Regions from separate parts of the Bradyrhizobium sp. 604_D8_N2_3 genome, predicted to be linked through region 2. Evidence: riboswitches for the same ligand, from Rfam matches in the RefSeq annotation. Region 2 holds a riboswitch; the other holds the start of a gene.
What was found. A riboswitch is a leader RNA that binds a small molecule or an ion and turns the genes downstream of it on or off. The one in region 2 is predicted to bind glycine.

Region 1: it holds a riboswitch for glycine, as region 2 does, so the genes downstream of both, gcvT (glycine cleavage system aminomethyltransferase GcvT) here and AB7245_RS28360 (D-amino acid dehydrogenase) in region 2, are expected to answer to the same signal.

The regions. Positions count from the first base shown of each region.
Region 1 covers NZ_JBPWPM010000001.1:6,058,785-6,070,805, forward strand. The annotation lists gene AB7245_RS29155 (NADP-dependent isocitrate dehydrogenase) at 1-144, shown strand, start outside; gene AB7245_RS29160 (DUF3455 domain-containing protein) at 243-746, shown strand; gene AB7245_RS29165 (cyclic nucleotide-gated ion channel) at 751-1,977, opposite strand; gene alaS (alanine--tRNA ligase) at 1,984-4,662, opposite strand; glycine riboswitch at 4,896-4,984, shown strand; gene gcvT (glycine cleavage system aminomethyltransferase GcvT) at 5,128-6,276, shown strand; gene gcvH (glycine cleavage system protein GcvH) at 6,288-6,656, shown strand; gene gcvP (aminomethyl-transferring glycine dehydrogenase) at 6,837-9,704, shown strand; gene AB7245_RS29190 (hypothetical protein) at 9,857-10,852, opposite strand; gene recA (recombinase RecA) at 10,946-12,021, opposite strand, start outside.
Region 2 covers NZ_JBPWPM010000001.1:5,896,464-5,908,484, forward strand. The annotation lists gene AB7245_RS28330 (crotonase/enoyl-CoA hydratase family protein) at 3-782, opposite strand; gene AB7245_RS28335 (TetR/AcrR family transcriptional regulator) at 881-1,462, shown strand; gene AB7245_RS28340 (multidrug effflux MFS transporter) at 1,642-2,844, shown strand; gene AB7245_RS28345 (glycosyltransferase family 39 protein) at 3,048-4,643, opposite strand; gene AB7245_RS28350 (ABC transporter substrate-binding protein) at 4,856-6,466, opposite strand; gene AB7245_RS28355 (M20/M25/M40 family metallo-hydrolase) at 6,733-7,863, shown strand; glycine riboswitch at 7,958-8,061, shown strand; glycine riboswitch at 8,065-8,179, shown strand; gene AB7245_RS28360 (D-amino acid dehydrogenase) at 8,247-9,548, shown strand; gene AB7245_RS28365 (ABC transporter permease) at 9,730-10,671, shown strand; gene AB7245_RS28370 (ABC transporter permease) at 10,690-11,577, shown strand; gene AB7245_RS28375 (ABC transporter ATP-binding protein) at 11,592-12,021, shown strand, end outside.

The DNA of each region.
Region 1 (12,021 bases), 160 kb from region 2:
CTGGAGAAGGTCTGCGTCGACACCGTCGAGGAAGGCTACATGACCAAGGACCTCGCGCTCCTGGTCGGCGCCGACCAGCGCTGGCTCTCGACCACCGGCTTCCTCGACAAGGTCGCCGAGAATCTCACGAAAGCGTTGGCGTAAGCCCGCGCATTATTTTCGTCTGATCGGGGTTAGACATCATTATGGGCCGCGCCGAGGCGCGGCCCATTTTTTGAGACCCCTCGCGCGGAGATGCGACCATGTCGATCAAGCTTGCTGTCCCCTGCCTGATGCTGCTGGCCGCCCTGGCCGGGCCGGCCGCCGCCGCGGAGCCGCTCCCCGACGCCATCGCCGCCCCCGGCGAGACCGTCGTGCTCAGCGTCCATGCCGAAGGCGCGCAGGTCTATGACTGCAAGGCCGCCGCCGACGGCAAGCTTGCCTGGGCCTTCCGCGAGCCGGTGGCGACGCTGCTCGCCGAGGGCAAGACCGTCGGCCGCCACTATGCCGGCCCGAACTGGGAACTCGCCGACGGCAGCGCCGTGGCCGGCAAGGCCATCGGCAACGCGCCGGGCGCAACCGCCGCCGATATCCCCTGGCTGAAGCTGGAGGTCGCCTCCCGCCGCGGCAGCGGCATCCTGACGCCGGTCACCACCGTCCAGCGCATCAACACCCACGGCGGCAAGCTCGAGGGTTCTTGCGACAAGGCCGGCGAGTTCAAAAGCGCGCCCTACTCGGCCGAGTACGTCTTCCTGAAAAAGGGCTGACCGCCTAGCGGTCGGTGTCGTCGCGCTCCGCCTGCGCCAATTCTGCCGCCGCAAGATCGCCGGTCTCCTCGAGCCGTGCCTTCGCGGTCTGGTGGACGTGGGCGGCGAGCGTCGGCATGCGCTCGATCAGGGCGTGAAAATCCTGGGCGTCGAGCACGAGCAGCCGCGTCTTGCGCGTCGCCGTCACCGTGCCGCTGCGTTTGGTCTTGTGCAGCAACGCGATCTCGCCGAAGAAGGTGCCGTCGCCAAGCCGCACCTGCTGGCTCGGCAGCGCGATCTCGACCTCGCCCGCAGTGATGAAATACATCGACGAGGCGGCATCGCCACGGCGCACCAATATTTCGCCCTGCTCGATGGTGCGGGCGCGGAGCAACCGCATGATGTCGGCGATCTCCGCGGCCGAAAGATGCGAGAACAGCGGCACCCGCGCCAGCATGCCCCAGGTCACCACGAAGTCGCGCCGCCTCACCTCCTCGGCAAAGGCGGTCGAGATGATCGCGACCGGCAGCGCGATCATGGCAAAACCTGAGATGATCGCAAACACCGAGACGAATTTGCCGAGCGGCGTCACCGGCACGACGTCGCCATAGCCGACGGTGCCGAGCGTCACGATCGCCCACCACATCGCGTCGGGAATGGTGCCGAGCTTGCTGGGCTGCACGTCGCGCTCGATGGCGTAGAGCAGCGAGGCGAAGGTCAGTACCACGCCGATCAGGATGACGATGCAGCCGATCAGCGCACGCCGCTCGGCATGGATGGCCGCGAGCAGCGAGCGCATCGCCGGCGAATAACGGATCAGCTTGAAGAACGGCAGCACGCCGAGCCCAGCCAGCGTCGCGTGCCGGCCGGTGGCCAGCACGATCGCGGCCGGCAGGAACGCCATGAGGTCGATGATGCCGAGCGCGGAGAAGGCATAAGAGAGCCGGTCGGACAGCGCGGAGCCGTTGCGCTGGGTGTGCCCCGCCACGGTCCACAGCCGCGCCAGATATTCGAGCGCGAACACGATGACGGCGAGGACGGCGACCGCGCTGAACAGCGTGTCGAACCGCGCGTCGAGCTCCGGCACCGAGGCGAGGATCATCGCGACCACGTCGAGCACGATGACGCTGATGATCACCTGGATGAAGCGCGACCCGATCGAGTAGGCGAGCGGATCGTGCTCCAGCAATTCGTACAGGCGATCCCTTAGGTTGGGATCGGCCGAGCCACGTCCTCGCGGAACGAGGCGCATGGCCGTTTACGCGCCTGCCATCGCTTTTTCGATCGCCGCGAGCGCCTCGGGCGCCTTGGCGCCATCGGGACCGCCAGCCTGCGCCATGTCGGGCCGGCCGCCGCCGCCCTTGCCGCCGAGCGCCTCGGAGGCGACGCGCACCAGGTTCACGGCATTGAAGCGCGCGGTGAGATCGGCGGTGACGCCGACCACGATCCCGGCCTTGCCGTCCTCGGTGACGCCGACGATGGCGACCACGCCGGAGCCGATCTGCTTCTTGCCGTCGTCCGCAAGGCTCTTGAGATCCTTCATCTCGATGCCCTCGACCGCGCGCGCCATCAGCTTGACGTCGCCGACCTCGCGCACGCCTGCGGCTGCGCCGTTCCCGACGGATGTACCGCCGCCCATCGCGAGCTTCTTGCGGGCGTCGGAGAGCTCGCGCTCGAGCTTCTTGCGCTCCTCCATCAGGGCTGTGATGCGCGCCGGAACGTCGTCGATCGAGGTGCGCAGCTCGTTGGCCGCGGTCTTCGCCAGCGCCATGGTCTCGTTGGCGTGCCTGCGCGCATAGTTGCCGGTCAGCGCCTCGATGCGGCGCACGCCGGAGGCCACCGCGCTCTCGCCGGTCAGCGTGATCAGGCCGATGTCGCCGGTGCGCTTCACATGGGTGCCGCCGCAGAGCTCGACCGACCAGCCGAGCGCGTTGGCACCGCGCTCCCGCGCGGTCCGGCCCATCGAGACGACGCGAACCTCGTCGCCGTATTTCTCGCCGAACAGGGCGCGCGCGCCGGCCTCGCGCGCTTCGTCCACGCCCATGACGCGCGTGGTGACCTCGTCATTCTCCAGCACCACGTCGTTGGCGATGTCCTCGACGCGGGCGAGCTCTTCCGCCGTGATCGGCTTCGGATGCACGAAGTCGAAGCGCAGACGGTCGGGCGCGACCATCGAGCCGCGCTGGGCGATGTGATCGCCGAGCACCTGGCGCAGCGCCTCGTGGATGAGATGCGTCGCCGAGTGATGCGCGCGGATCGAGGAGCGCCTGCCGTGATCGACCTCGAGCTGGAGCGCGGTGCCGAGCTTCAGCTCGCCGCTCTCGACGGTGCCGACGTGAACGAAGAGATCGCCGAGCTTCTTCTGCGTGTCGGTGACGCGGAACTTGATGCCGCCTTCGCCGCTGAGCACGCCGGTGTCACCGACTTGGCCGCCGGACTCCGCGTAGAACGGCGTCTGGTTGAGCACGATCGCGCCGGTCTCGCCGGCCTTGAGGCTCGCGGTTTCCTGGCCGTCCTTCACCAGCGCGGAGACCACGCCTTCGGCGCTCTCGGTCTCATAGCCCAGGAATTCGGTGGCCCCGAGCTTCTCGCGCAGCGGGAACCAGATCGCTTCGGAAGCCGCCTCGCCCGAACCCTTCCAGGACTCGCGCGCCTTGGCCTTCTGGCGCTCCATCGCGTCGGTGAACGAAGCTTGATCCACGCCGATGCCGCGCGACTTCAGCGCGTCCTGGGTCAGGTCGAGCGGGAAGCCGTAGGTGTCGTACAGCGTGAAGGCGACGTCGCCGTCGAACATGTCGCCTTTCTTCAGGGACGCGCTCTTCTCGTCGAGGATGGCAAGGCCGCGCACCAGCGTCTTGCGGAAGCGGGTCTCTTCCAGCCGCAGCGTCTCTTCGATCAAATTCTCCGCGCGCATCAGATCGGGATAGGCCTGGCCCATCTCACGCACCAGCGCCCAGACCAGGCGATGCATCAGCGGCTCTTTCGCACCCAGCAGCTGCGCATGGCGCATCGCGCGGCGCATGATCCGGCGCAGCACATAGCCGCGGCCCTCGTTCGAGGGCAGCACACCGTCTGCGACCAGGAAGGCGGAGGAACGCAGATGGTCGGCGATGACGCGGAACGAGGCCACGGTCTGCTCGTTCGGCCCGGCGCCGAGCGCTGACGACGTCGCATCGATCAGATGGCGGAACAGATCGGTCTCGAACACGCTGTCGACGCCCTGCATGATGCTGGCCATGCGCTCGAGGCCCATGCCGGTGTCGATCGAGGGACGCGGCAGATCCACGCGCTCCTCCTTCGTCACCTGCTCGTACTGCATGAACACCAGGTTCCAGAATTCGAGGAAGCGGTCGCCGTCCTCTTCCGGCGAGCCCGGAGGTCCGCCCCAGATGTGATCGCCGCGGTCGATGAATATCTCCGAGCACGGGCCGCACGGGCCGGTGTCGCCCATCGCCCAGAAATTGTCCGAGGTCGGGATGCGGATGATGCGGTCGTCGGAGAAGCCCGCGATCTTCTTCCACAGCCCAGCCGCCTCGTCGTCGGTGTGGTAGACGGTGACGAGCAGCTTGTCTTTCTTGAGCCCGAACTCCCGCGTGATCAGGGTCCAGGCCAGCTCGATCGCGCGCTCCTTGAAATAGTCGCCGAACGAGAAATTGCCGAGCATCTCGAAGAAGGTGAGATGGCGCGCGGTGTAGCCGACATTGTCGAGGTCGTTGTGCTTGCCGCCGGCGCGCACGCATTTCTGCGAGGTGGTGGCACGCTGATAGGGCCGCTTCTCGACGCCGGTGAAGACGTTCTTGAACTGCACCATGCCGGCATTGGTGAACATCAACGTCGGGTCGTTGCGCGGCACCAATGGCGAGGACGACACGATCTCGTGGCCGTTCTCGGCAAAGAAGTTCAGAAAGGTCGACCTGATCTCGTTGACGCCGCTCATGTTCATCCAATCGGGTGTGCTTGGACCCGCGATACGCCATCCAAACCGGGCATTTGGGCTGATATCTGCGCGTCAAAGCGCTTTTAGACAAGGCCAGCTGCGCTGTCCAGAAACTGTGCAAGGAGATCAGTGAGTTGCCGCAGGCGCGCAACCCCGTTTGCAATCCCGTTGAAAGCCGCCAGGTGCGCGTTGACAGGCTTGGCCGGCCTGTGGTCTGTACCCATCTGTATCGTACGGCCACGTCGGGAGAGACCGGCTTTGGTGCCGGCGCCGAAGGAGCAACCGCCCCGGAAACTCTCAGGCAAAAGGACCGCGTGGCTTTGACGACATCTGGAAAGAGGCGCCGACGGGCATAGCCCGGACGACGTCCGCCGACGGGATAATACTCTCAGGCACAGCGACAGATGGGGCTTCGACTGGTTGCTACCGGGGAATCGTCCCCGGGGAACCGCCGAGGGCCCCGTGATGCTTGCGCGCGACGACCAAGATTCCCTGAAACGTACGCCCCTTCACGGGCTTCATGTCTCCCTCTGCGGCAAGATGGTGCCGTTCGCGGGCTATGACATGCCCGTGCAGTACCCCGCGGGCGTCCTGAAGGAGCACCTCCATACCCGTTCCTCCGCCGGCCTGTTCGACGTCTCCCACATGGGCCAGCTCGCGCTTCGGCCGAAGTCGGGCAAGGTCGAGGACGCCGCCCGCGCGCTGGAACGGCTGGTGCCGCAGGATATCGTGGCGGTTGCCCCGGGACGGCAGCGCTATGCCCAGTTCACCAATCCGGACGGCGGGATTCTCGACGATCTGATGGTCGCCAATTTCGGCGATCACCTGTTCCTGGTCGTCAACGCCGCCTGCAAGGAAGGGGACGAGGCGCATCTGCGCGCGCATCTCTCGGATGACTGCATCATCGATTCGCTTCAAGACCGCGCGCTGATCGCGCTGCAGGGCCCGAAGGCGGAAGCCGCATTGGCGAAATTGTGTGCAGAGGCGCCCTCCATGAAGTTCATGGACGCCGGCCCGCACAAGGTTGCCGGTCTCGACTGCTTCGTCTCGCGCTCCGGCTACACCGGCGAGGACGGGTTCGAGATTTCGGTCCCCGCGGCCGATGCCGAGCGCCTCGCCAGGACGCTGCTGGACAATCCCGACGTGATGCCGATCGGCTTAGGGGCCCGCGACAGCCTGCGGCTGGAAGCCGGGCTCTGCCTCTACGGCCACGACATCGACACCGCCACCACGCCGGTCGAGGCCGCGCTGGAATGGTCGGTGCAGAAGAGCCGCCGCAGCGGCGGCGCCCGCGCCGGTGGCTTCCCCGGCACTGATGTGATCCTCGCTCATTTCGACAACGGCGCGAGCCGCCGCCGGGTCGGCCTGCGCACGGAAGGCCGCGCGCCGGTGCGCGAGGGCGCGCCGCTGTTTGCGGATGAAGCGGGCGGCGAGCCGATCGGAAAGGTCACCTCGGGCGGTTTCGGCCCGAGCCTGAACGCGCCCGTCGCGATGGGCTATGTGCCCATGGCATCGAGCGCGCTCGATACAAAACTCTTCGCCGAAGTGCGCGGCCAGCGGCTGCCGCTCACGGTCGCCGCCATGCCCTTCGTAAAAAACACCTACAAACGCTGAGGACTGAGAAAATGACCACGACGCTGTACTCCTCCGACCATGAATGGCTGGCCATCGACGGCGACGTCGCCACCGTCGGCATCACCGACTACGCGCAGTCGCAGCTCGGCGACGTCGTATTCGTCGAGTTGCCGAAGGTCGGCCGCAGCCTGAAGAAGGCGGAAGCCGCCGCCGTCGTGGAATCGGTGAAGGCCGCCTCCGACGTCTACGCGCCTGTCACCGGCGAAGTGCTCGAGACCAACGACGCGCTCGCCGCCGAACCGGCGTTGGTGAACTCCGACGCGCAAGGCAAGGCGTGGTTCTTCAAGATCAAGATTGCCGACAAGAGCGAGCTCGGCGGCCTCATGGATGAAGCCGCCTACAAGGCCCACACGGCGTGAAATGAAGCGAACTCTGACCTCATATTCGGTGTCATCACCCGCCTTGTGCGCACTGCGCACTGGGGCGGGTGATCCAGTACGCCGCGGCTTCTCGGCTCAAGCCGTGACGCCTGCGTTTACTGGATGCCCCGCCTTCGCGGGGCATGACGGCGACAGCGAAATCTAAAGCGAGGACCCATGATGACCGCGCACCGCAAATCCAATGGCGACACCGCCGCCACCTTCGTTCGCCGCCACATCGGCCCGTCGGCGCGCGACGTCACCGCAATGCTGGAGGCCGTCGGCGCCAAGAGCGTGGACGCCCTGATGGCGGAGACGCTGCCGGCCTCGATCCGGCAGACCGCCCCGCTCGATCTCGGCAAGCCCTTGAGCGAGACCGAGGCGATCGCGCACATGGCCGAGCTCGCGCGAGAGAACCAGGTCTTCACCTCGCTGATCGGCCAAGGCTATTCCGGCACGGTTTTGCCCGCGGTGATCCAGCGCAACATTCTGGAGAATCCCGCCTGGTACACGGCTTACACGCCTTACCAGCCCGAGATCAGCCAGGGCCGGCTGGAAGCGCTGCTCAACTTCCAGACCATGATCTGCGACCTCACCGGGCTCGACGTCGCTAACGCCTCGCTGCTCGACGAGGCGACCGCCGCGGCCGAAGCCATGGCGCTCGCCGAGCGCCACTCGCGGGTCGAAGCAAAAGCCTTCTTCGTCGACAAGGACGTGCATCCGCAGACGCTGGCGGTGATGCGCACCCGCGCCGAGCCGCTGGGCTGGACCCTGATCGTCGGCGATCCCCTCGCCGATCTCGACAAGGCCGACGTGCTCGGCGCGCTGCTGCAATATCCGGGCTCCTCGGGCGCCGTGCGCGACCTCAGGCCCGCGATCGCGACGTTGAAGGCCAAGGGCGCACTCGCGATCGTTGCCGCCGATCTCTTGGCCCTGACGCTGCTCGCCTCGCCCGGCGAGCTCGGCGCGGACATCGCGATCGGCTCGGCGCAGCGTTTTGGCGTGCCGATGGGCTATGGCGGGCCGCACGCGGCCTATATGGCGGTGCGCGATGCGCTGAAGCGCTCGCTGCCCGGCCGCATCGTCGGCCTCTCCGTGGACTCGCGCGGGATGCCGGCCTATCGCCTCGCGCTGCAGACCCGCGAGCAGCACATTCGCCGCGAGAAGGCGACCTCCAACATCTGCACCGCGCAGGTGCTGCTCGCCGTGATCGCCTCGATGTACGCGGTCTATCACGGCCCCGAGGGGCTTGCGCAGATCGCGCGCAACGTGCATCGCCGCGCCGCCGTGCTTGCCGCCGGCCTACGCAAGCTCGGCTTCGCGCCGCAGTCGGATAGCTTCTTCGACACGCTCAGCGTGGACGCCGGTGCCAGGCGCGCCGAGATCGTCGCGCGCGCTACCGCCGAGACAATCAACCTCGGCGTTGGCGAAACCGCGCTCCGCATCGCGCTCGACGAGACCACAACGCCGGCGACCGTCGAGGCGGTCTGGCGCGCGTTCGGCGGCACGCTTGTTTACGCCGAAATCGACGCCACCACGCGCGAGGCGCTGCCGGAGGCGCTGAAGCGCACTACCGCCTTCCTCACCCATCCCGTCTTCCACGCGCATCGCTCGGAGACCGAGATGCTGCGCTACATGCGCAAGCTCAGCGACCGCGATCTCGCGCTCGACCGCGCGATGATTCCGCTCGGCTCCTGCACGATGAAGCTGAACGCGACCACCGAGATGATGCCGCTGACCTGGCCGGAGTTCGGGTCCTTGCATCCGTTCGCGCCGCGTGAGCAGGCCAAGGGTTACCACGCGCTGTTCGCGCGGCTGGAAAAGTGGCTGTGCGACATCACCGGCTATGACGCGATCTCGCTGCAGCCGAATTCCGGCGCGCAGGGCGAATATGCCGGACTGCTCGCGATCCGCGGCTATCATGCCGCGCGCGGCGAGACGCACCGAAAAATCTGCCTGATCCCCTCCTCCGCCCACGGCACCAACCCGGCTTCGGCCGCGATGGTCGGCATGGACGTGGTGGTGGTCGCCTGCGAGAAGAACGGCGACGTCGACGTCAATGATCTCCGCGCCAAGGCCGAGAAGCACTCGAAAGATCTCGCCGCGGTGATGATCACCTATCCCTCGACGCACGGCGTGTTCGAGGAGCACATTCGCGAGATCTGCGACATCGTCCACGACCATGGCGGCCAGGTGTATCTGGACGGCGCCAACCTCAACGCGCAGGTCGGCCTGTCCCGGCCCGGCGATTACGGCGCCGACGTCAGCCATCTCAACCTGCACAAGACCTTCTGCATCCCGCATGGCGGCGGCGGCCCCGGCATGGGCCCGATCGGCGTGAAGGCGCATCTCGCGCCGTTCCTGCCCGGTCATCCGGCGACGCAAGCCGAAGCACCGGTCGGCCCGGTCTCGGCCGCGCCGTTCGGCTCGGCGTCGATCCTGACCATCTCCTACATCTACATTCTGATGATGGGCGGTGACGGCCTGAAGCGCGCCACCGAGATCGCGATCCTCAACGCCAACTACATTGCCGCGCGCCTCGATGCGCACTTCCCGGTGCTCTACAAGAACGCGAAGGGCCGCGTCGCACATGAGTGCATCGTCGACCCGCGCGCGCTGAAGACGACGTCGGGCGTCACCGTGGACGACATCGCAAAACGCCTGATCGACTACGGCTTCCATGCCCCCACCATGAGTTTTCCGGTGCCGGGCACGCTGATGATCGAGCCGACCGAATCGGAATCGAAGGCGGAGCTGGATCGTTTCTGCGACGCCATGATCGCGATCCGGAAGGAGATTGCCGAGGTCGAGGCCGGCCGCTTCAAGATCGAGGCTTCGCCTTTGCGCCACGCCCCGCACACCGTGCACGACATCGCGGATGATGCTTGGAATCGCGCCTACACCCGCGCCGAGGGCTGCTTCCCCGTGGGCACCTCGCGCACCGACAAATATTGGTGCCCGGTCGGCCGCGTCGACAACGTCTACGGCGACCGCAACCTGGTGTGCTCGTGCCCGCCGGTCAGCGATTACGCGGAAGCGGCGGAGTAAGGGATCGTAGCTTCGTAGGGTGGGCAAAGCGACTTGTCCGCCGTAGCTCGAAGAGCGAAGGCGGAAGCGTGCCCACCACCTTTGTGCGCGTTGGAATATGGTGGGCACGGCGCTTACGCGCCTTTGCCCACCCTACGGCCCCGAACGCGTATCTAGGGTGCAACCAGCGAACAGTTCTTTCGGTCCCACCGCCAAAGCCGTTCGTTGGTGAGAAGCGTACCACCCCACCAGCGTCGAATCGGGTTTTGACGGCGGAAATCCTCCCGGCCTTCAAGGACCGCTTCCCCAAATTCGGTGAGCGATAGCCGGCTTCGGCGAAAGGCGGCGTTGCGGCCTCGCGCATCGTGCGGGGCCAGCGTCGCGAGTTTCGGATCGAGACCCGTGATCACCGGCATTGGGCCGGACCCAAGCCCTTCGAGCAGCGGGCCCAATTCCCATTGATCGAACACGCGCGTTTGCAGCGGACCGTCCGGTTGAAACAGCTCCTTGGTACGGTTGTGCCCCCGCGCAATCAGGTCGAGAAGCCGCGCTTCCGTCGTACCTAGTCCGGTGATTGGTGATGGCAGTTCTGCCAGCAATTGTTCCATCGCAGGCTTCAGGAAGGGCAGCCTGGGGAAATCCCTGCCGAGCAATCCGAAACAGAGCTCCGGCGTTGGCGCCCGGTAGGCTTCCCAGGCCATGTTGGCGATCTCGAAGTCGCAGTCCGCGACCTCCAATTCCCGCACCATACGATCGCGAAGCTCTGTGCCGTCCGCTCCGCGCAGATCGAAATTGACACGTCGCAATCTCAGACGATCGGTGATCGATGGATGGGACCGCAAATAATCGAGGATCCAGATCAGTTGCAACTGACTATTGGGCTCAGGGTCGAACCACAGCTCGATGAGATCGACGCCATAGGTCTCGCAAAACCAAATCAGGCCTGTCTCCTTGTGCGCTAGACCGGTCTGAGGCAACCGGCCAACAAGATCGGACCAACGCACCTCTGGATCGCCTCTGACATAGCCTCCCGTCAGGTATTGCTCGAGGTGATGCGAGGTAGGCAGTGGCCCCGAAACGAAGCGAAAGATAAACGGGACGACCATGTCGGCACGATTTGCGTAGGTGAGACCCACGCCGGACGAACTGGTCAGGATCACGCGTTTCATCGCGAACGCCCCCAAAACGAAACGGGCACTGACGACGTCGGCAACTCAACGTCTTCAGCGCCCGCTCCTCGCGATAATTTTTCGCGTTAGGTCTTACTCGTCCGCCGGCTCCTCGCCGTCGGCGTCGCGCTCGGGGGTGCCGGCAAGAATCTGCTCGGCAATCAGGCCGGAGTTCTGGCGAATCGAGGTCTCGATCTTGGCGGTGATGTCAGGGTTGGCCTTCAAAAACGCTTTCGAGTTCTCGCGGCCCTGGCCGAGGCGCTGGCTGTCGTAGGAGAACCAGGCGCCGGACTTTTCGACGATGCCGGCCTTGACGCCGAGATCGAGGATCTCGCCCATCTTGGAGACGCCCTCGCCGTACATGATGTCGAATTCGACCTGCTTGAAGGGCGGCGCCAGCTTGTTCTTCACCACCTTGACGCGCGTGGTGTTGCCGACCACTTCGTCGCGCTCCTTGATCGCGCCGATGCGGCGGATGTCGAGACGGACGGAGGCATAGAATTTCAGCGCGTTGCCGCCGGTCGTGGTTTCCGGCGAGCCGTACATCACACCGATCTTCATGCGGATCTGGTTGATGAAGATCACCATGGTGTTGGATTTGTTGATGGAGGCCGTCAGCTTGCGCAGCGCCTGGCTCATCAGACGGGCCTGGAGACCCGGCAGCGCGTCGCCCATCTCGCCCTCGAGCTCGGCCTTCGGCACCAGAGCCGCGACCGAATCGACCACCAGCACGTCCACCGCACCCGAGCGCACCAGTGTGTCGCAGATCTCCAGCGCCTGCTCGCCCGTGTCCGGCTGCGAAATCAGGAGCTCGTCGATGTTGACGCCCAGCTTGCGCGCATAGACCGGGTCGAGCGCGTGCTCGGCGTCGATGAAGGCGCAGATTCCGCCCTTCTTCTGCGCTTCCGCCACCGTGTGCAGCGCCAGCGTGGTCTTGCCCGAGGATTCCGGCCCGTAGATTTCCACGACGCGCCCCTTCGGCAGACCACCGATCCCGAGCGCAATGTCGAGCCCGAGGGAACCCGAGGACACCGCCTCGACATCCATCGACCGGTCGTTCTTGCCGAGCTTCATCACCGAGCCCTTGCCGAACTGGCGCTCGATCTGGGAGAGCGCGGCGGCCAGAGCTTTACTCTTGTCCATGGAAGATCCTTCGACGATACGCAGGG
Region 2 (12,021 bases):
CCCTACCGCGACAAGCGGGCGGCAAGCCAGGCATCGAGTGCTTCGCGCGCGTCCCGGGTCGCCGCCATGCGTGCGAACTGCTCGCTCTCGATGGCGAGGCCTTCCGAGATCGAGACGTTGAGGCCCCGCGTGGCGGCGGTGATGACCCGGGCGACCGCCAGGCGCGAATGCCGCGTGATGCGGTCTGCCAGCGCGAAGGCTGCGTCCAGCAGCTGCCCGTGCGGCACGACCTGGTTGACCAAACCGATCTCATGAGCCCGCTGTGGTGAAAAGGAATCTCCTGTCAGGAGATATTCGAGCGCCCGCTTCCGGCCTGCGAGCCGTGGCAGGCGCTGCGTGCCGCCGAAGGTCGGCGTGATGCCGATCGCGATCTCGGGCTTGGCAAAGCTCGCCCGCTCGCTCGCGACGGCGAGATGCACAGCTTCCGTGATCTCGCAGCCGCCGCCGAAGGCGATGCCGTTCACGGCGGCGATGATCGGCTTCGGAAATGCCTCCATGCGCGCCGTCATCGCCTGCCCGCGCCGCGCGAAGGCCTTTACCGCCGCGTCCGGCCCGCATTTCACGCTCTCCGAGAACTCGGCGATGTCGGCGCCGGCCGAGAAGGCGCGGTCGCCCGCCCCGGTCAGGATCACGGCGCGGATATCGGCATCGTCCTCGATACGATCGAGGATCGCCATCAGGCGGTCGACGAGGGCGTAGCTCAGCGCATTGAGCTTGTTCGGGCGATTGAACGTCAGCAGCGCGACAGCGCCTCGCGTTTCGGAGAGTATGAGATCGGACAAGTGCAGGCTCCTTCCAAGTCGAATTCCAGGTCGAACAGGCGCGGAAGTCAGCCACAGCGCTCTTGTCGTGTATACTCACTAGGCAGTATACATTCGCGATGTCAGGCAAAGGCGACACCACTCGCGAGCAGATCGTCATCGCGGCGACGCGCCTGTTCTATGGCGAAGGCATCAGGGCGGTGAGCATGGACGCGGTCGCCGAGAAGGCCGGCGTCACCAAGAAGACGCTCTATTATCACTTCACCAGCAAGGACGAGCTCGTCGCCGAGACCATCGCGGCCAGGGACCAGCCGACGCTGGAGCTCTATATGCGCTGGTTCGCCGAGACCGAGGGCACGGTGGCCGACAAGGTCCGCGGTCTCTTCGCAAGGCTCGGACGCTCCGTTAATACGCCGCGATGGCGCGGCTGCGGATTCCTGCGCACCATCGCCGAGCTCGCAAACACGCCGGCACATCCCGCGGTCAAGGCCGGCGCGGCGCACAAGAAGCGTTTTGAAGCGTGGCTCGAAGCCGAATTGCGCGGGCATGGCGTTGCCGGTGCAGCGGCGGTCGCGCGCCAGCTCGTGATCCTGCTCGACGGCGCCACGACCGTGATGCTGATCCATCGCGATCTCGACTATGTCGACACCGCGGGACGCTTGGCGCTCGGCCTGGTCGAGCAGGCCCGTAGCGCGCGATGATGGACGAGGCAGCCCTTCCCGAGCCGGCGACATCACCAATTCTTGTGCACCCGCCTGTCAGCCATCCCGAAACATGGGTTGTGCGACGCAGCATAACCGATCAAAAAGCCTCTGATTTTCAGAGGTGAGCTTTGTCCGACGTCAATGCCGACGATTGGGTGTCCTCGGGACACCGGCCCATGGGTTTTCCAGAATTCGTCATCGTGATCGCGTCCATCATGGCGCTGAATCCGCTTGCGATGGACATGATGCTGCCGGCGCTGCCCAACATCGGGGCAGCCTTCGCCATTCCCAACGCCAACCATCTTCAGCTGGTGCTCTCGACCTTCCTGATCGGCTTCGGCGCCGGGCAGTTCGTCATGGGCCCGTTGTCGGACCGCTTCGGGCGCCGCCCGGTGCTGCTCGGCGGCATGGCCGTCTATGCGGTGGCGAGCGTGCTGGCGGTCGCCGCGCCCTCGTTCGAGACGCTGCTGCTGGCGCGCGCGCTGCAGGGGCTCGGCACGTCGGCAACGCGCGTGATCGCGACCTCGATCGTGCGCGACTGTTATGTCGGCCGCCGGATGGCGAGCGTGATGTCGCTCGCGATGATGGTGTTCATCGCGGTGCCGGTGATCGCGCCCTCGTTCGGGCAGGCGGTGCTGCTGGTCACGCAATGGCGCGGCATCTTCGTCGTCCTGATGCTCTACGGGCTGCTCGCGCTCGCATGGAGCGTGCTGCGGCTGCCTGAAACCCTTCCCGAGTCCGAACGCAGGTCGCTGGCGCCCGCAGACGTGCTCTCGGCGTTCCGGCAGACCGTGACCAACCGCCAGACCATCGGCTATGCGACGGCCGCCGGCAGCGTGATAGGCGCGCTCTTTGCCTATGTCTTCTCGGCGCAGCAGGTCTTCACCGGCGTCTATCATCTCGGCCACTATTTCCCGATTGCCTTCGCCGCGATCGCGGCCGGCACCGCGATCGCCGGTTTCCTCAATGCGAAGCTGGTCGGACGGCTCGGCATGCGCGTGATCTCGCACGGCGCGCTGACGCTCTACACCGCGGTTGCGGGCGTGATGCTGCTGACGGAAAGCCTCGGCATGCTGCCGCTCTCCTTGTTCATGGTGCTGTCCGCCCTGATGATGTTCTCGTTCGGCATGATGGTCGCGAACTTCACCGCGCTGGCCATGGAGCCGCAGGGCCACATCGCCGGCACCGCCTCCTCGCTCTACGGCTCGATCACGACGCTGATCGGCATCGTCGTCGGCATGGCGATCGGACAGAGTTTCGACGGCACGCTGTTGCCGTTCTCGGTCGGCTTCTTCCTGTCGACGCTGGCGGCGCTTGCGATCGTGCTGGTGGTGGAAAAGGGACGGCTGTTCAAGCCGCATCATCGTCCCATCGCATGAGGAACTTCCCGGCCGCATCGATGTTGTACTGCAGCAATTCGAAAGGCCGCCTCATGGAACCGGAACATCGCGAAGACAACACCACCCCGGATCGGGCGGAAACGGAACGCCCGACGCCGGGCGCCGACCAAACTGCGTTCACTCCCCCCTTCGCGAGCGAAGGCCTCGAGCGAATCCGCGACAGCCACTGCTGAGCGCGAAGCCTAGTCCGTCGGGCGCCTGCTGGCGCTGAAGTCCTGCGCGGCGCTCTCGGGCGTCGCGCTGCTTGTTCGCGGTGGCACGATCAGCACGACCACGTCCCGCGTCAGGCCGGGCTTGCCCCATAGCGTCGCCTGCACGGTGAACTGGCGCTTGACGAAATGCTCGGCGCGCGCGGACACGGACTCCATCCACCTGCCGCAATAGTCCTGGCCGCTGAAACAGAGCGCGGCCCAACCGCGATCCAATGTCGTCTTTCGCGGCATGCCCCACGTGTACTGAAACTCGAACGGCCGCGCGTAATACGGATGGTCCGGACTGTAGAACGCGGTCGCAAAGGCCAGCGAATCGTCGCCACTGACGGCGCTGAGCGGTTCCCCGGTCAGCTCGTGCCATTCGCGAGTAACCTCGTTAGCTACCTGCGCGTAGAAATTCCGGCCCTCTTCGTAGCCGTGATTGTTGCGATAGACGGCGTGAATCGGGGCGGCGACGAAGACAGCGGCGAGCCCAACGATTGCGGTGATGACCGTGACATTGACGGTGTAGAATCTTTCGATCGGGTAGCGCGTGCCGCAAACGATCAGCACGACGAACAGGAACAGCCCTTGCAGCGCCCATAGCGACGGCAGATCGGTGCCCATCGCCAGCGACGTCAGGACCGGCAGCACGATCGTGCCGATCGCAACGTAAAGAAGAAGCCGCAGGCCGGAACTCATCGCGGCGAAGTCGGCCGCAAATTGTTTCAGCCGTGTGCCTGCGATGATCACCCAGAAGACGGCCGATACGCTGATGGCCGCCACGAGTCCGAGCAGGAAGTTCTGCACCTCGCCGAGCGAGCTCACGAAGTTGCCGTTGGCGTGCGCCATCGCGTAGGTGAAGGCCGACGCCCCCGTCGTCGCGAGCCAGTAGATGTGCGGCGACAACACCGCGAGCCCGACCACGACCGATATCCACGGCGAAGCGGACGTGAAATAGGCGCGGCGCGCGGGATGAGCCAGCGCGGCAAATACAAAGCTCGCCACCAGGAAGACCGAATAATATTTGCCGACCATCGCCAGCGCCGTGGTGCATCCTACCGCGACCGCCCAGGCCGCGCTGCGGGTCTCGAACGCGCGCAGAAAACACCAGGTCGCGAGCGGCCAGAGCGCAAGCAGCACCGCGTTGGCGTTGAAGCGCTGGGCGTGGAATTGATAGGCCGGCGTCAGCATCAGGAGCAGCAGCACCAGGATGCGCTTGTGCCCGGTCACGAACTGCCGTGCGATCCGGTCGACGAAAAACAGGGCGAGCCCGGCATTGGCCATCGCCATCAATTGCAGCGACCAGTCGCTGAGCGGGAAGACGGAGGTCCACACCGCCGTAACCCAGCCCATCAGCGGCGGATGCTTGTGGTAGCCCCACGCGAAACGGCGCCCGAGCGTCCAGGCCTCGAGGGTATCGGGGTGCAGGCCGCTGCCGGCATAGGCGACGGCGAGATAGACCGTCCAGAGCGCGACGAAGCACACAATAAGAAGCGGCACCGCCCAGCCCGTCTCGACGCCGTCGAGCCAGCGCAGGAAAGGCCGCCGCCATCGCGCCGGCGCGCGATCGGACCGCTCGGCCATCGCCCGAAATGTAAAATCAATCGACACGGGACTCAAATGCAGGAAGGAAGTGATGTGCGAACTGCGCACATCTATTTCAAGTCAGAAACAAATAGCAATAAATGGACATTGGAAGAGTTAAAAGCTGACGCGAGGCTGACAAACGAAAACGGCGCCGCTGATGACAGCGACGCCGCGTAACAATCGGGGAAGGCGCGCTGGGCGCCCTCGCCTTACTCGGTTTTGTCGATGTTCCAGAACACCGGCGTCGCCGGGCCGTCGAGCACGCCGGTGAGCGACTTCCGCCACGCGCTCGGCGCCAGATACTGGCCGAGCGGCACGTAGATCACCTGGTCATAGGCTTCCTTCTGGATCTCGGTCGCGATCTTCTTCTGATCGTCGAGCGAGGCGGCGCGGACGAAGTCGTCCTTGAGCTTCTCGATCTTGGCGTTTTCCGCCCAGCCGAACCAGCCCTTCTTGCCCTGGCCACCGATCGACAGATTGGCGATCGGGTTGGACACGTCGGCGCTGACCCAGTTGGTGAAGAACATGTTCCAGCCGCCCTCCTTCGGAGGCTTCTGGCTGGCGCGCCGGCTGACCACCGTCTGCCAGTCGGTCGCCTGCGCGTCGACCTTGAAGCCGGCCTCGCGGAGCAACTGCACCGCGACCGTCGGCTGCGCCTTCAGCGTCACGACGTCGCCGGGCACCATGACCACGACGGGCGTGCCGTCATAGCCGGACTCGGCGAGCGCCTTCTTGGCTTCCGCCATGCCGTTGCCCTTGACCAGCGATTCCGAGCCGACGTCGGTCGCGAACGGCGTATCGCAGATGAAGAACGCACCGCAGATCTTGTAGTATTTGGGATTGCCGACGAGCGCGTCGAGCACGTCCTTCTGGTTCATCGCCAGAAGTGCGGCACGGCGGATCTTCGGATTGTCGAAGGGCGGATAGAGGAAGTTCATGCGCCCAAGGGTCTGGTAGCCGAACTTGTTCAGCGTCTCGGTCTTGAGGTCGGCATTGCCTTCAAGGACGGGCAGCAGATCCCACGGCGGCACTTCCATGAAGTCGATGTCGCCCGATTGCAGCGCGTTCACTGCGGTCTGCGCATCCGGCATGGTGATCCATTCGACGCGATCGACCTTGACCAGCTTGCCTCCGGCAGTCCAGCTCGACGCCTCCTTGCGCGGCACGTAGTCGGTGTTCTTGACGTAGACCGCCTTCACGCCGGGCTGGAATTCGCCCTGCACGAACTTGAACGGGCCGGAGCCGATCTGCTCGGGGATCTGCTTGTCCGGCGGCGTTTCGGCGAGACGCTTCGGCATCATGAAGGCGACGCGCGAGGACGGCTTGCCGATGGATTCGAGCACGAGGCCGTAGGGCTCCTTCAGCTTCAGCGTGATCGTCTTGGGGTCGGTCGCCTCGATGCTCGCAGTAAACTGCATCATCTGCTGGCCCATGCCGTCGACCGCGGCCCAGCGCTTCAGCGAAGCGGCGCAGTCCTCCGCCGTCACCGGCGTACCGTCGTGCCACTTCAGGCCGTCGCGCAGCGTGAAGGTGTAGGTGAGCTTGTCGTCGGAGATCTTCCAGTCCGCCATCTGCGGCTGGATCTTGAAATTCGAGTCCGTCGCGATCAGCGTGTCGTAGACCATGTAGCCATGGTCACGCGTGATGTAGGCGGTGGTGAAAATCGGATCGATGATGCGCAGATCCGAATGCATCACCGCGGTGATGGTCTTGCTGGCGGCGGCAAGTACCGGCGAGGCCATCGCCGTCGAAAGCGCAACGACCGATAGCGCAAGTGTGGAGGCGAACGCGCGACGCCCCCGGCGCATCAAGCTCAACATAAAAGTTTCTCCTGACGTGAAACTGTTCAAAGGCAGGTTATTGGTTGAGCATTCGGTTCGTTCTTTAGGCGAACTAACCTCATGCGATGCCTTTGTCTTTCGAGACTTGCAGACAGTGCTGAGCGCGTCAATCCGGTTTCGCTGCAGCCCCAAGCGGCGCGCCCACGGGCTCCACAAAGATCGGTTTGGCTCTACAACGCTTTCCGCCAGTCCCGTCCGCGCCAATGCAATGCGCGTTCCATCTTTCGAGCTTGAGAGACATTAAGATGAATCCAGCCAATCTTCCCTTCGATTCCGAGGCGATGCTCGAGGGCCTGCGCACCTGGGTGGAATGCGAGAGCCCGACCTGGGACGCGGGCGCCGTCAACCGCATGCTCGATATCGCAGCGCGGGATATGGCGATCATGGGTGCGACGATCGAACGCATCGGCGGTCGACAGGGCTTCGGCGGCGTGATCCGCGCGCGCTTCCCGCATCCGAAACAGGGCGAGCCGGGCATCCTGATCGCCGGCCACATGGATACCGTCCACCCGGTCGGCACCATCGAGAAGCTGAAATGGCGGCGCGATGGCAACAAGTGCTACGGCCCCGGCATCTACGACATGAAGGGCGGCAACTATCTCTCGCTGGAAGCGATCCGGCAGCTGGCACGCGCTTCCTTCACCACGCCGCTGCCGATCACCGTGCTGTTCACGCCCGACGAGGAAGTCGGCACGCCCTCGACGCGAGACATCATCGAGGCGGAAGCCGCGCGCAACAAATATGTGCTGGTGCCCGAACCGGGCCGCGCCGACAACGGTGTCACCACCGGACGTTACGCCATCGCGCGGTTCAATCTGGAAGCGACGGGCCGGCCGAGCCATGCCGGCGCGACATTGTCGGCCGGACGCTCGGCGATCCGCGAGATGGCGCGGCAGATCCTCGCCATCGACGCGATGACGACGGAGGACTGCACTTTCTCGGTCGGCGTCGTGCATGGCGGACAATGGGTCAATTGCGTTGCCACGACCGCCACCGGCGAGGCGCTGTCCATGGCCAAGCGCCAGGCCGATCTCGACCGCGGCGTCGAGCGGATGCTGGCGCTGTCGGGCACGTCCAATGATGTCACGTTCAAGGTGACGCGCGGCGTCACGCGCCCCGTATGGGAGCCCGATGCCGGCACCATGGCGCTGTATGAAAAGGCGCGCGGCATCGCCAAATCGCTCGGCACTGAGCTGCCGCATGCGAGCTCCGGCGGCGGCTCCGACGGCAACTTTACCGGCGCGATGGGCATCCCGACGCTCGACGGCCTCGGCGTGCGCGGCGGCAACGGCCACACGCTGGAGGAGTTCATCGAGGTCGAGAGCCTGGTTGAACGCGGGCGCCTGATGGCGGGCTTGCTGGCGACGCTCGACTGACAGCGCAGCCTTCGCACTGCACAATGCGTTGGCAGTCGCGGTTTAAATTTAGCCTTGTCCAAAAATGAGGCGCATCGTACTGCTCGATTGTCCACGCGACGATGCGGGAGAGATCGCAACGAGAGTTCAGGCTTTCGTTGCGGCGCCGACGGAGCAACCGCCCCGGAAACTCTCAGGCAAAAGGACCGTATCGTCAGGACGATCTGGAGAGAGGCGGCACGGCCAATGTGGTCGTGACGTCCACCGAAGGGGATAGTCCGGAGCTGACCTCGCCGAGGTCCGCGCCGGATCAAGCTCTCAGGTAACCGTGACAGATGGGGCGCCGCCAACGGCCTTTGGCCGGCGGTTAGCCGACTCTAACTCACGGGAGCCCCGAACCTGCCATGACCCATATCGCCATCATCGGCGCCGGCATCACCGGCGTAACGACCGCCTATGCCCTGCTCGAACGCGGATACAAGGTGACGGTGCTCGACAAGCACCGCTACGCCGCGATGGAGACGTCCTTCGCCAACGGCGGACAGCTCTCCGCCAGCAATGCCGAAGTGTGGAACAGCACCGCCACGATCCTGAAAGGCCTGCGCTGGATGTTCCGGCGCGATGCGCCGCTGCTGATGAACCCGCGGCCGAACTGGCACAAATATTCGTGGATGAGCGAGTTCGTCGCCAATATCGGCAACTACCGCGCCAACACGGTTCAGACCACGCGGCTCGCGATCGAAGCCCGCAAGCATCTGTTCGAGATCGCGGAGCGCGAAGGCATCGACTTCGATCTCGAACGCCGCGGCATCCTGCACATCTATCACGACAAGAGGGGTTTTGAATCCGGCCTGCAGGTCAATGCGCTGCTGAAGGAAGGCGGGCTCGATCGCCGCCCGGTGACGCCGGAGGAGATCCGCGCCATCGAGCCGACGCTGCGCAAGGACTATTTTGGCGGCTTCTACACGCCGTCGGATGCGACCGGCGATATCCACAAGTTCACGCGCGGACTTGCGGAAGCCTGCAAGCGGCGCGGCGCGACCTTTATCCACGAAGCCAACATCGATTCCATTGCCCAGGCAGGTGGCGGCTTTGTCATCGGCTGGGCTGATCTTTCGGCCAGTGATGCTGTCGCATCCGCGCGCGGCATGCTGAAGGCGGATGGCGTCGTGGTCTGCGCCGGTGTGGCCAGCCGCCACTTCGCCGCCCTCCTCGACGAGCGCGTCAACGTCTATCCGGTGAAGGGCTATTCGATCACCGTTCAGCTCGACACTGCCGCAAGCCGCAATGCGACGCCGACCGTGAGCCTGCTCGACGAAGCCGCCAAGATCGTCACCAGCCGGCTCGGCGCCGATCGTTTCCGCGTCGCAGGCACCGCCGAATTCAACGACTTCAACCGCGACATCCGCGCCGACCGCGTGCAGCCGCTGGTCGACTGGGTGCGCAGCAACTTCCCCGGCGTCGAAACGTCCAAGGTCGTGCCTTGGGCCGGGCTGCGGCCGATGATGCCGAACATGATGCCCGTGGTGCGCGCAGGACGGATGCCGGGCGTGTTCTTCAACACCGGTCACGGCCATCTCGGCTGGACCTTGTCGGCGGCGACCGCGCAGATGATTGCCGGGACCATCGACGGCTGGCGCGGGCTCAACGCACCGCCGACCGCACCCTCACTCAGGGTTGAGCGCGAGTTCCGCCATGCATCCTGAGTGGCCGATATCGGAGGCTCGGCGGCCTCTTGCGACCGCCCTGCCCTTGGCACACAATTTGCCCCGAAAGGTCGGCTTCTCCGGCCGGCTTTCCAGCCCGAGTGACAGGCGTGCATGATAGACAGAACCGATTCCACAGGGGCCTCTCGGCCCCACAAGTTCCGCAGCCGGAGATAGGTGCATGCTAGGTTATCTCATTCGCCGCGTTCTGGCCGCGGTGCCCGTGATGGGCGTCGTCGCGCTGTTCGTCTTCCTGCTGCTGCGGCTGACGCCGGGCGATCCCGCCGCCATTCTCGCCGGCGATAACGCCACGCCGGAACGGCTGGAACGCATCCGCGACTCGCTCGGCCTCAACGAACCGCTGATCGTGCAATTCATCACCTGGGTGAACAAGCTGCTGCACGGCGATCTCGGAACGTCGCTGATCTCCAACCTGCCAGTCATGAAGATGATCAGCCAGCGCGTCGAGCCGTCGATTTCGATCGCGCTCTCGACGATCATTCTCGCCGTGATCGTCGCCGTGCCGCTCGGCGTCATCGCGGCGTGGAAGCACGGCACCTGGATCGACCGTTTCGTGATGGGCCTCTCCGTGCTCGGCTTCTCCGTGCCGGTGTTCGTGGTCGGCTATCTCCTGATCGAGGTCTTCGCGATCGACCTGCGCTGGGTGCCGGTGCAGGGCTTCCGCAGCATCTTCAACGGCTTTGGACCGTTCTTCGAGCGCATCATCCTGCCGACCTGCGCGCTCTCGTTCATCTACATCGCGCTGATCGCGCGCATGACGCGTGCGGCGATGCTCGACGTGCTCGGTGAGGACTACGTCCGCACCGCCCGCGCCAAGGGCATCAACGAGGTCGCCGTGATGATGCGCCATGCGCTGCGCAATGCCGCGGTGCCCGTCATCACCGTAATCGGCACCGGCTTTGCGCTGCTGATTTCCGGCGTCGTCGTCACCGAGAGCGTGTTCAACATCCCCGGCATCGGCCGCCTCACGGTAGACGCTGTGCTGGCGCGCGACTATCCGGTCATCCAGGCGATGATCCTGCTGACGTCGCTGATCTATGTCGTCGTCAATCTCCTGATCGACGTCGCCTATACGCTGCTCGATCCCCGGATCCGGTACTGAGGCAAGGATACCAACAATATGTCCGTCGATAGCCTCCCCCAGTCGTCCATTCCGATCACGTCGCCACTGCGGCCGCGTTTCGGATTCCTCACCTCGACGCCGATCATTGCGGCGGCCACGATCCTGCTCGCGCTGATCGTGCTGGTCTCGATCCTGGCGCCGCTGATCGCGCCGCACGATCCGGTCCAGCTTGCGCCCTCGCAGCGGCTGAAGCCGGCCTCGGCGCAGTTCCTGCTCGGCACCGACGCCTATGGCCGTGACCTCTTGTCGCGCGTCATCTATGGCGGCCGCATCTCGCTCCTGATCGGCATCGGCTCGGCGATCCTGTCGATCGTCATCGGCCTTGCGATCGGCCTCGTCTCCGGCTTCTTCAAGCTGGTCGATGCCGTCCTGATGCGCGTCATGGACGGCCTCATGGCGATGCCGAGCATCCTGCTCGCGATCGCCGTGGTGTCGCTGTCCGGCGCCAGCATCTGGACCGTGCTGGTCGCGATCACCATCCCCGAAATACCGCGCGTGGCACGCCTGGTACGCTCGGTCGTGCTGTCCGCGCGCGAGGAGCCTTACGTCGAGGCTGCGATCTCGGTCGGCTCCAGCCTGCCGAAGATCATGTGGCGCCATCTGATGCCGAACACGATCGCGCCGCTGATCGTCCAGGGCACCTATGTCTGCGCTTCCGCGATCCTGACCGAGGCCATCCTCTCCTTCCTCGGCGCCGGCATCTCGCCGGAGACGCCGACCTGGGGCAACATCATGGCCGAGGGCCGTCAGTATTTTCAGCTCAAGCCGACGCTGATCTTCTGGCCGGGCCTGCTGCTTTCGATCGCCATCCTCAGCATCAATCTGATCGGCGACGCCGCCCGCGACGCCCTCGATCCCCGCATGAAGCAGCGGGAGGGCAAGTGATGACGGATCAAGTGATGACCAACCCAATTCTCGACATCAACAACCTCGTCGTCTCCATCGGCAAGAAGCCGAAGGGCGCAAACATCATCGACGGGATCTCGATCCAGGTGCATAAGGGCGAGACACTGTGTCTCGTCGGCGAAAGCGGCTCGGGCAAGTCGGTGACCTCGCTCACCACGATGGGCCTGCTGCCGAAGGGCACGCTGGTTCCGACCGGCGGCAGCGTCAAGCTGGTCGGCGAAGAGATTCTCACCGCGACCGATCGCCGCCTGCGCCAGCTCCGCGCGACGCAGATGGCGATGATCTTCCAGGAGCCGATGACCGCGCTCAATCCGGTGGTGCCGGTCGGCCGTCAGATCGACGAGGTCCTGCGCGCCCACACCGATCTCGACGCCAAGGCGCGGAAGAAGCGCATTCTCGACATGATGGAGCAGGTCCGCCTGC